DNA from 4 places in the Variovorax sp. RTB1 genome. Region 4 is predicted to be linked to each of the others. Evidence: predicted binding sites of a transcription regulator. Region 4 holds the regulator's gene; each other region holds the start of a gene.
The links. Region 4 encodes FNR, which switches genes on or off when oxygen is low (the NO sensors DNR and NnrR bind a similar motif). Its sites were predicted from a motif close to TTGATNNNNATCAA; they were not measured.
Positions count from the first base shown of each region.

Region 1: a site for FNR is predicted at 1,109-1,122, ahead of QN397_RS15245 (universal stress protein). Genes of this name have one in related genera too.
Region 2: a site for FNR is predicted at 1,216-1,229, ahead of QN397_RS15220 (oleate hydratase). Genes of this name have one in related genera too.
Region 3: a site for FNR is predicted at 1,154-1,167, ahead of cydD (thiol reductant ABC exporter subunit CydD). Genes of this name have one in related genera too.

Region 1 covers NZ_JASJXG010000023.1:14,121-16,319, reverse strand. The annotation lists gene QN397_RS15250 (phosphoketolase family protein) at 1-482, opposite strand, end outside; gene QN397_RS15245 (universal stress protein) at 499-1,026, opposite strand; gene QN397_RS15240 (hypothetical protein) at 1,177-1,935, opposite strand; gene QN397_RS15235 (Crp/Fnr family transcriptional regulator) at 2,131-2,199, shown strand, end outside.
Region 2 covers NZ_JASJXG010000023.1:9,287-11,485, forward strand. The annotation lists gene QN397_RS15220 (oleate hydratase) at 1-1,137, opposite strand, end outside; gene QN397_RS15225 (response regulator transcription factor) at 1,289-2,041, shown strand; gene QN397_RS15230 (PAS domain S-box protein) at 2,038-2,199, shown strand, end outside.
Region 3 covers NZ_JASJXG010000033.1:5,746-7,944, reverse strand. The annotation lists gene QN397_RS18385 (acyltransferase family protein) at 1-1,089, shown strand, start outside; gene cydD (thiol reductant ABC exporter subunit CydD) at 1,293-2,199, shown strand, end outside.
Region 4 covers NZ_JASJXG010000027.1:59,744-61,942, reverse strand. The annotation lists gene ccoG (cytochrome c oxidase accessory protein CcoG) at 1-139, shown strand, start outside; gene QN397_RS16860 (FixH family protein) at 158-460, shown strand; gene fnr (fumarate/nitrate reduction transcriptional regulator Fnr) at 465-1,178, opposite strand; gene QN397_RS16850 (sulfite exporter TauE/SafE family protein) at 1,409-2,119, shown strand; gene QN397_RS16845 (universal stress protein) at 2,165-2,199, shown strand, end outside.

The sequences.
Region 1 (2,199 bases), on a different contig from region 4:
TCGAACACGGCGCCGAACGCGTGAAGCAGCGAATAGCCGAGCTCGCCGCCTTCATGGATCGAGCCCGGCGTTTCAGGCGCGACGTGGCTCGGGATGCCACCCGGAAACGAGAACTGCTTGAAGAGCCGCTGGATGCCTTCAGCGTTTTGCGTGACGTACGAGTACACCTCGCTGTAGGTGCCTTCGAGGTAGGTGTTGGCCACCACGCCGGGACCGCCGTGGCCCGGACCCGCGATGAAGATCGCATCGAGGTCGCGGGCGACGATGGCGCGGTTCATGTGCGCGTAGACAAAATTGAGGCCCGGCGTGGTGCCCCAATGCCCGAGCAGCCGCGGCTTGATGTGCGCCAGCGTCAGTGGCTCGCGCAGCAAGGCGTTGCCCATCAGGTAGACCTGGCCGACCGACAGGTAGTTGGCGGCGCGCCACCAGGCGTCCAGCTGCGAGAAGTTGGTGGGGTTCGCGGTCGGTATCGGCAGTGACATCAGCATGGGCTCCGGGTTATTCGATCGACAACGCAGCAGAAGGCAATTTCACGTGGACCGTCTGGCTCGATGCAGCGGTCTTCGTGGGCGCGTCCGGAACTTCGGGTGCACGCACGAGCAGCACCGGCACCGGTGAATGGCGCAGCACCTGCTCGGCGCTGCTGCCGAGAAACGCACGCCCGACGCCACGGCGTCCGTGCGTACCGAGCACGATCAAATCCGCTCCCCACGACGTCGCCTGCGTTGTCACGAGCAGTTCCACCGTGGCGGCGAGGCCGTCGAGCAACACGGAGTCGACCGGTACGCCCGCCGCCTTGACGGTCGCAGTCGCGACTTCGAGCAGCTTGGCGCCGTTTTCGCGCACGACCGTCAGCCACTCACCCGAGCCCGCATAGCACTCCATCGCGAAGCCTGCGGACAGTTCATCGGTCACGTGAATCAGCCGGAGCCGGCCACCGGTCAGTTTGGCCAGTTGAATCGCTTCTTCGAGGCCGCGTGCGGAGGTCGCACTGCCGTCGATGGGAACCAGGATCTTTTGGTACATGGCGCGCTCTTTTCTGAAATAGGGGGGCCGTGAGTGAGATGAAGTCGTTGGCGTCAGTATGGAAGCCGTCTTTTGGCCGAGCTTGATAAAGATCAAGGGAAATCGGCATTGCCATCGGGTCGAACGGAGCGCGAAATTTCAGCGCTCGGTTCAGCGCGCCAGGAGGGTGATCAACAGCACCGCTTGCAGCACGAAGCGATGGTTCGCTGTTCGTTGCGCATCCTCGACGCTTGCCGCCGGGCCGACCAGCACCCAATGTTCGGTATCGGTCGCATCGACGACGAAGGGCGCATCGATTGCCGACGCATCCTGAAGCGCGTCGACAGGGGTGTCCATCGAGTGCACGTCGAAGCCGAGTTGCCGTGCGCCCTGCAGGAAGCTTCGACCGCGGCCGGTCGTCACGTCGCCGACAAAGAGCAGCGCTGCCTCGGCTGTATTGGCCGCGGCGGCTACATTGAGCGGGCGCTGCTCGCACAGTGCCATGAGGTCGGCCAGCACCGCAGCGGGATGCCCTTCGAGCCCGCGGTAGACGGGAATGCCTGCCTGGCTTTCGATCTGCGCAGCCGAGATGGCCGACACGCTCCCGCAATCGACGGCGTCATAAAGGCGGCCGAGCATCTTCGGCAAGTTTTGGAACTCGCTCCCCGGTGGCCCGATCGAGTCGCCCAGCCAGACATCCGCGACCCGGGCGCCGAGGGCCGCTGCTGCGTCCTGGAACACCGAGTCGTCCTGCGGCGCCGACGTGGCGCGCAACAGCGCCAGGTTCTTGCCCGCGAGCGGCAGCCCCTCGCCGACCAGGGCGTTGGCCTTGAGGCTGCGCGCGAGGTCGAACGTGCGTCGAACATCCGCTCCGCCCAAGCCCTGGCTTGGCCAGAAAGTTCTATCGACAGGTGCGGCGGGCAAGTTCATAGGCGTGTCCGACCTTAGGTGCGCCTTCAAATCGGCGATTGATTTGCGTCAAGCCATTGCGCAAAAAAGGTGGCAGCGCACTCAAGACACAAAGCGTTGACGGTCTGTTACGCAACGCGCCCTTGCGGTGGTGAAGCTGTTGCACTCGGCGAATAGGCTTACCTCACTCCATCAGGAACCTACAAGGAACCCACCATGTCATACGCCGCACTGCAGCAACCGATGCCACTTTCGAACCGTGCCACGCTCTCCATCCCGAGCGCC
Region 2 (2,199 bases), on a different contig from region 4:
CGAGTCCTTGAACGTCATGAGGCCGCCCGTGCCCGGCCCGTTGCCTGAGTACGCTTCGATGCGCTTCACCAGCAAGGGGCTTCGCAGCGTGACGGTGAAAGACTCCCACTTGCTCTCGTCGACGTTGCCGTTGAACGTCTCCGGTCGGCCCAGGGTCGGCACCTTGCGCGCGAGGTTTTCCCAAAGCGTCCAGCCGCCGTCGCGCTTGTCTCGCCACAGTGCCGGCGCGTGATCGTTGTCGCCGATGCGGGTGTCGGCGGTCATCGAACCGAGCGTGGCAAAGACCAGATCGTCGGGCCCGACCTGATGCAAGAAGAACTCGTCGCCGCGGTTGCAATGGATGGCAGTGACGCGCAAGCCGTCGGTGTTGCGCGCGACCTCGGTCATCTCTGCGAAGTCTTCGAAATCCATGTCCACGACCTTGTTTCCGAACTGGAACGTCACGCCTTGCCCCGCGAGCCAGTCCTGCATCGGTCGGACGATCGAGTCGTACTGATTCAAGGCTGTGCGACGAACGCCGGCCAGCGTGTGAATGCGCGGCAGCTCCTGCAGGAAGCGGAGCAAATAGCGTCGCATTTCGACGGCGCTGTGCCAGTTCTGGAAGGCGAAGGTTGTGCGCCACATCGCCCAGAAGTTGGAGTTGAAAAAGTGCTCGGTGAAGCAGTCTTCGATACGCTCGGCGCCGAGCATGCGCTCCGGCGTGGCGAGCAGGCGCAGCACATCGAGGCGGTCGCGCGCATCGAAGCCCAGATCGGCCGCATCCAGGATGCGGTGCTGCCGGTCGATGAGCCGCGCGTTGGCGTGCGATTGCAAAGCTTCGTTGAAGTCCCAGACCGCGTCTTTCAGCGACCCTGCGCCGTGACGGTCCGGCACCGAATCCAGCACATTCCACAAGCAGACATAAGCCTCCTCGGTCCACATGCGGCCGCCGCGGGTTACGTAACCTGCTTCGGCATCGCCTGAACCGTCCAGTGCGCCGCCTGCTACCTGCATCTCTTCGAAGATGAAGATGTCGGTGCCCTGAAATCCGCCATCGCGAATCAACAGCACGGCGGCCGACAACGACGCGATGCCGCCGCCAACGAGAAAGGCCCTGCGCCTGCGGTTCGGGGCCGACGTTGAGATGGACGTGTTCATGAAGTTTGAAAAGACGAGGGTCATAGGATGCGCAACATTGCGCAGCACCGATTGAAAGCGCCTGCAGCGCGGGAAGGCTTGATGCAGGTCAATCCGCGATCAATGTGTCCAACGCCGCACTCCATGACTTCTCTTGCATCTAACATGGTGCGTGCCCTCAACCTCCATCCACATCGCTGTTCTCGACGACGAAACCGAGATCACCCTGCTGCTGGCCAACTATCTGCAGGTCCACGGCTTTCGTGTCAGCCAGCGCCATTCGGGCCGAGCCCTGCTCGACCTGATGCGGCAAGACCCGGCGGCGGTCGTGCTGCTCGACCTCGGCTTGCCGGGTGAAGACGGCATCACCATCGCGCGGCAGGTGCGAGAGCGATGGCAGTGCGGACTGGTGATCGTGACTGGCCGCGGCGATGCTGTCGACAAGGTGGTCGGCCTGGAGATCGGCGCCGACGATTACGTGACCAAGCCCTTCGATCTGCGCGAACTGCTGGCGCGCATCCGGGCTGTGTTGCGCCGGATTGCAGCGCCCGCGGCGGCGCCTGTAGTAGCGGTCGTCGACGCGGCGTCCGCGCCCGATGCGCCACCCACGACGCTTCGCTTCTCCGGCTGGACGCTCGACATCGCAGCGCGCCGCCTCCGCGCGGCGCAGGGCGATGAAGTGCCGCTCACCACTGGCGAGTTCGATCTGCTGCGCGTCATGGCCGAAAACACCGGCCGCGTGCTGTCGCGCGACTTCCTGCTGGAGCGAACACGAGGCCGCGATGGTGGCCCGTTCGATCGAACCATCGACGTGCAGATCGGCCGGCTGCGCCGCAAACTCGGCGACGACCCGAACCAGCCACGCATCGTCAAGTCGGTGCGCGGCGCCGGCTATCTTTTCGTGCCCGCCGTCGTGTCGGCATGAATACACCGCGCAAGCCGGTCGTTCCCGGCTTCGACGACGGCACCGTGTTCCGCACGTTGTTCGCCGCCTATCCCGATGCGCTGCTGGTGGTCGACCAGCGCGGCGTGATCGTGCTGGCCAACCCGACCGCCCTCGAACTGCTCGGCTACACCGCAGAT
Region 3 (2,199 bases), on a different contig from region 4:
CCGTTGGCGCCTGCGCTCATTCACTGGTTGTCTACCGATGGGCGCCTGGCCGTACAGGTGTTCCTGGTCATTGCCGGTTTTCTGACTGCTGGCAGCATGGCCCCGGCAGTGCAGCTGAACGCCGGCAGGCCGCTGGAACGTATTGCGCGGCGCTACCTGCGGCTGATCATCCCGTACCTCGCAGCGCTCATCGTCAGCGTGGTCGTGGCCGCGATCGCAAGGCCCTTGCTACAGGACGACGCGGTTCCGGGTGCACCCAACTTGATGCAGCTGCTGGCGCATGGATTGCTGCTGCAGGATCTGCTCGGCTACGACGCTTTGTCGGCCGGTGTGTGGTACGTGGCGATCGACTTCCAGTTGTTCGCGCTGTCGCTGGCCGCGGTTGGCTTGGCGGCATGGGTCGAGCGGCACTGGCGTCGCGGCATCGGAGACGCGCAGGACATTGAAGACATGAGCAACATATCCGACAGCGTCGCGCGTTCGTTGCGTGCACATTGGATCGCCGTGGTGATCGTGTTCGGCCTCGTCACCAGTTCCCTCGTTTTTTTCAATCTGCACGCTGAACTTGACGCGACGGCGCTTTATTTTTTCGGCGCTTATGGTTTGGGGATGTTGACGTTCTGGATCGGTTGCGCCGACCGGTCCGACAAACACGGCAGTCCGACAGCATGGCGTGCCGGCTTTCTCCTGTTGGTGTTGCTCGGCGTATCGGCATTGGCGTTCGAGTGGCGCAGCCGCATCGCCATTGCGCTCATGACTTCGCTCGCGATAGCGGGAGCGCAGCGTTTGCATTGGCTGAAGTCGTCTGCATGTCCGGCGTGGGCGCGGCCGCTCGCACAACTCGGACGCATGTCGTACTCCCTGTTCCTGATTCACTTTCCAGTGATCCTGCTGGTCAGCGCGGTGGTCAGCCATTGGGCGCCAGCCGCCCCCTGGATCGACGCAGCGGGCATGGTCGCGGCCCTCGCACTCTCGCTGGCGGCAGCGTGGGTTCTCTATCGCCGCATCGAGTTGCGCCCCGCGAGCTGGCGCGCCGTGCTCGCGCTGTTCGCCGGGCTGCTGGTCTGCGGCTTCCTCGTTTCGCTCTGAGCCGCGAGCACCGCCGGCAACGCCGGTGTCCACACGCAGCGCTGGCCGATCTCTGGTCCTTTTCTTGACACAGATCAATTCGGCCTTCTAGGCACGGTTGCGTCTCGCAGGCGCAGCGGGCAACCTCACGGCACGGACTGGCGGCATCGACGAGCGCCGGCCATGTTGTGCAACCTTCAGCGATTGCTGAAACTAAAAAGAACATGAAGAAGATGGGATCTGCCTCGGCTGCGCCGACTCCCGCCGCCCCGGCGCCCTCGCTGCGATTCTTCGCGGCGACCGGCGTGGGCGGTGTGTTGCAGGCGGCGGCGGCGTTGCTCTGGTTGCCTCAGGCGGCGTTGCTGGCCGGGGCGGTTCAGCGCATGTCGCAAACAGTCGGCCATCGAGGCGATACCGATGTCGCAGGTTTCGCGATCGCAGCGCATTCCGGGTCATGGACCGAGTTGCTGTCCCCTGCGCTGTCCCCTGCGCTGTCCGCTGTGCTTGCGCCGGCGCTCGGCATCTTGGCGATCGGCCTGCTGCGCGCGCTGCTGGACGCGTGGGGCACGCGCCAGCTCTTCGGCAAAGCGCGCGCCCATCTGTCGACTTTGCGTGCACGGGCCGCGGCGGCGTTAGCGAGCGGCTCACCGCTCGACCGCCATCGGCCCGCCTCCGGTGCCGCCGCCAGCGTGATCGCCGAGCAGGCCGAAGCGCTCATGCCGTATCTCGTGCGCTATCAGCCGGTGCGTCTGCGCGTCACGCTCGTGCCGTTGGTGATTCTTCTCGTGGTCGCGAGCCTCTCTTGGGTCGCCGCGCTGGTGTTGCTCGTTGCGGCGCCATTGATCCCCGTGTTCATGGCACTCGTCGGCTGGCGCGCCCGCGCCGCCAGCGAGGCGCAGATGGTCGAGATGGGCAGCATGAACGCCTTCCTGCTCGACCGGCTGCGCGGCCTTGCCACGCTGCGTGCGCTCGGCGCTGTCGACCTCACGGCCGAGCGGCTCGGCGACGCCGCGCAATCGCTGCGCCGCCGCACGATGGCCGTGCTGCGCATCGCGTTCCTGTCGTCGGCGGTGCTCGAACTCTTCTCGGCGCTCGGCGTCGCGATGGTCGCGGCCTACGTTGGGTTCCACT
Region 4 (2,199 bases):
GTCGCGCTGGGTGGCGGTGCGGCTGCAAGTGCCTGCAGAAGATGCACCACCCGGATCGCACACCGTTTTCTTCAACGTGCGGTCCGCCGACGGTGCGTCGCAGGTCTCTGAAAAGGCCGTGTTCCTCATTCCCCGATAACCGACTGGAGACTTGAAAATGAGCGCGCTTCCCCCTGCTTCCAAAGGTTCCGGACCGTGGTGGAAATTCCCGCTGGTCTGGCTCGTGCTGGGCCTGCCCGCCGTGGTGGTGGTCGGCAGCCTGACGTCGGCCTGGATCGCGATCAGCACGGCAGACCCGGTGGTCGAAGAAAACTACTACCAGAAGGGCCTGGAGATCAATCGGACGCTGGCGGGCAAGTCGGCTGGGCCGGTGGCCGACAAGGCGCTGGTGCCGGCCGAAAAGGGCCGCAACCACACCACGACGCCGGTGCAGGACATGCCGTCGCCGCCGCCGCGCTAGCGCCTCACACCGTCGGGTTGATCATCCTGCGCAAAGCATCGGCGTCGAGGATCCGAACATGCCGCATGTCGACTTCGACGATGCGGTCGTCCACGAACTTGGACAAGGTGCGGCTGACTGTCTCCAGCTTGAGCCCGAGGTAACTGCCGATTTCTTCGCGCGTCATGCGCAGCATCAGCTCGGACTTCGAGAAGCCGCGCGCATGCAGGCGTTCCACGAGGTTGAGCAGAAAGGCGGCCAACCGCTCGTCGGCACGCATGCTGCCCAGCAGCAGCATCACGCCGTGCTCGCGCACGATCTCGCGGCTCATGATCTGGTGCACATGGCGCTGCAGTGAAGTGACCTCGCGCGACAGCTCCTCGATGCGGTCGAACGGCATCACGCAGACCTCGGCGTCTTCGAGTGCCACCGCGTCGCAGGTGTGATGGTCGTTCACGATGCCATCGAGTCCGATGATCTCGCCGGCCATCTGGAAGCCCGTGACCTGATCGCGACCGTCTTCCGATGCCACCCGTGTCTTGAACACGCCAGTCCGAATCGCATAGAGCGAGGTGAACCGCTCGCCATTGCGAAAGAGGGTTTCGCGGCGCTTCACCTTGCGACGCGTCGCCACCAGGTCGTCGATGCGCGCAAGCTCTTCCGGGTTGAGGCCGACCGGCATGCACAGTTCGCGCAGGTTGCAGTTGGAGCATGCGACTTTGATGGTTTGAGGTGTCATGGCGGCTGTCTCTTTGCGACTGTCTCTTTGCGGCAGGTGGTGCGGTGAAATTTGCAGCGTGACAAAGCAAGCGAAAGCGCCGCGCTGCTCCGCTCGATTCTCCGTTCGGCTTTTGTGTCCGCGTTGATGCAGATCAAGTGGCGTTCGAATGATCGAACGCAAAGTCGCAGCACCATGAACCGCTGTCGCCGACCATCGCTGCTCACGCTCTTTCGGCGGCGCTATTGATCATGCAAACCGCACTGGCCGCATCCGCGCTGTTGATGGGACTGGCGGGTGGTCCGCATTGCGTGGCCATGTGCGGTGCGGCGTGCGCGGGTGTCGTGCGTGGGGTGGGAGTTCGACCCGGCCATGGCGTCATCGCGATCACGCCCGCTGCTTTGCCGATGGCGCCGTTGCTGCTCCAAGCTGGCCGGATGGCGGGCTATGCGGCAGCAGGCGCACTGGCCGCTGCCACCGTGCAAAGCCTGACATGGGCCAGCGTGAATGTCTCCGCGCTTCGCGGCCTTTGGATGCTGTTCCACGTGGTCGTGATGGCCTGGGGCGCGGTGCTGGCCGTGACCGGGCGTCAGCCGCTGTGGTCGCAACGGGTCGGCCGTCTCCTCGCAGAGCGATTGCGCGCCTTGACGGGCTCTGCCGCCAGCGTGTTCGCGACCGGTCTTGCATGGGTCGCCATGCCGTGCGGCCTGCTGTATTCCGCGCTCATGCTGGCGAGCCTGGCCAACGGTCCGCTGCAGGGCGCTTTCATCATGGTGCTGTTCGCGGCCGGCAGCGGTGCGTCGTTGCTCGTCGCGCCCTGGCTGTGGCACCGCTTTGCCATCGGCTTGGGCGCATGGCGCCAGCAATGGGGAACCCGGCTCGCCGGCGTCGCCTTGCTGGTCATCTCCGTGCAGGCGGTCTGGATCGATCTTGCCCACCAGATCGATGTGTGGTGCCGCTGAAATACGTGGTGTCTCTTTCGTACCTCGACAACTCAGGAATTTGCAATGACAACCCCTAAATCGATTCTGGTTCACCTCGA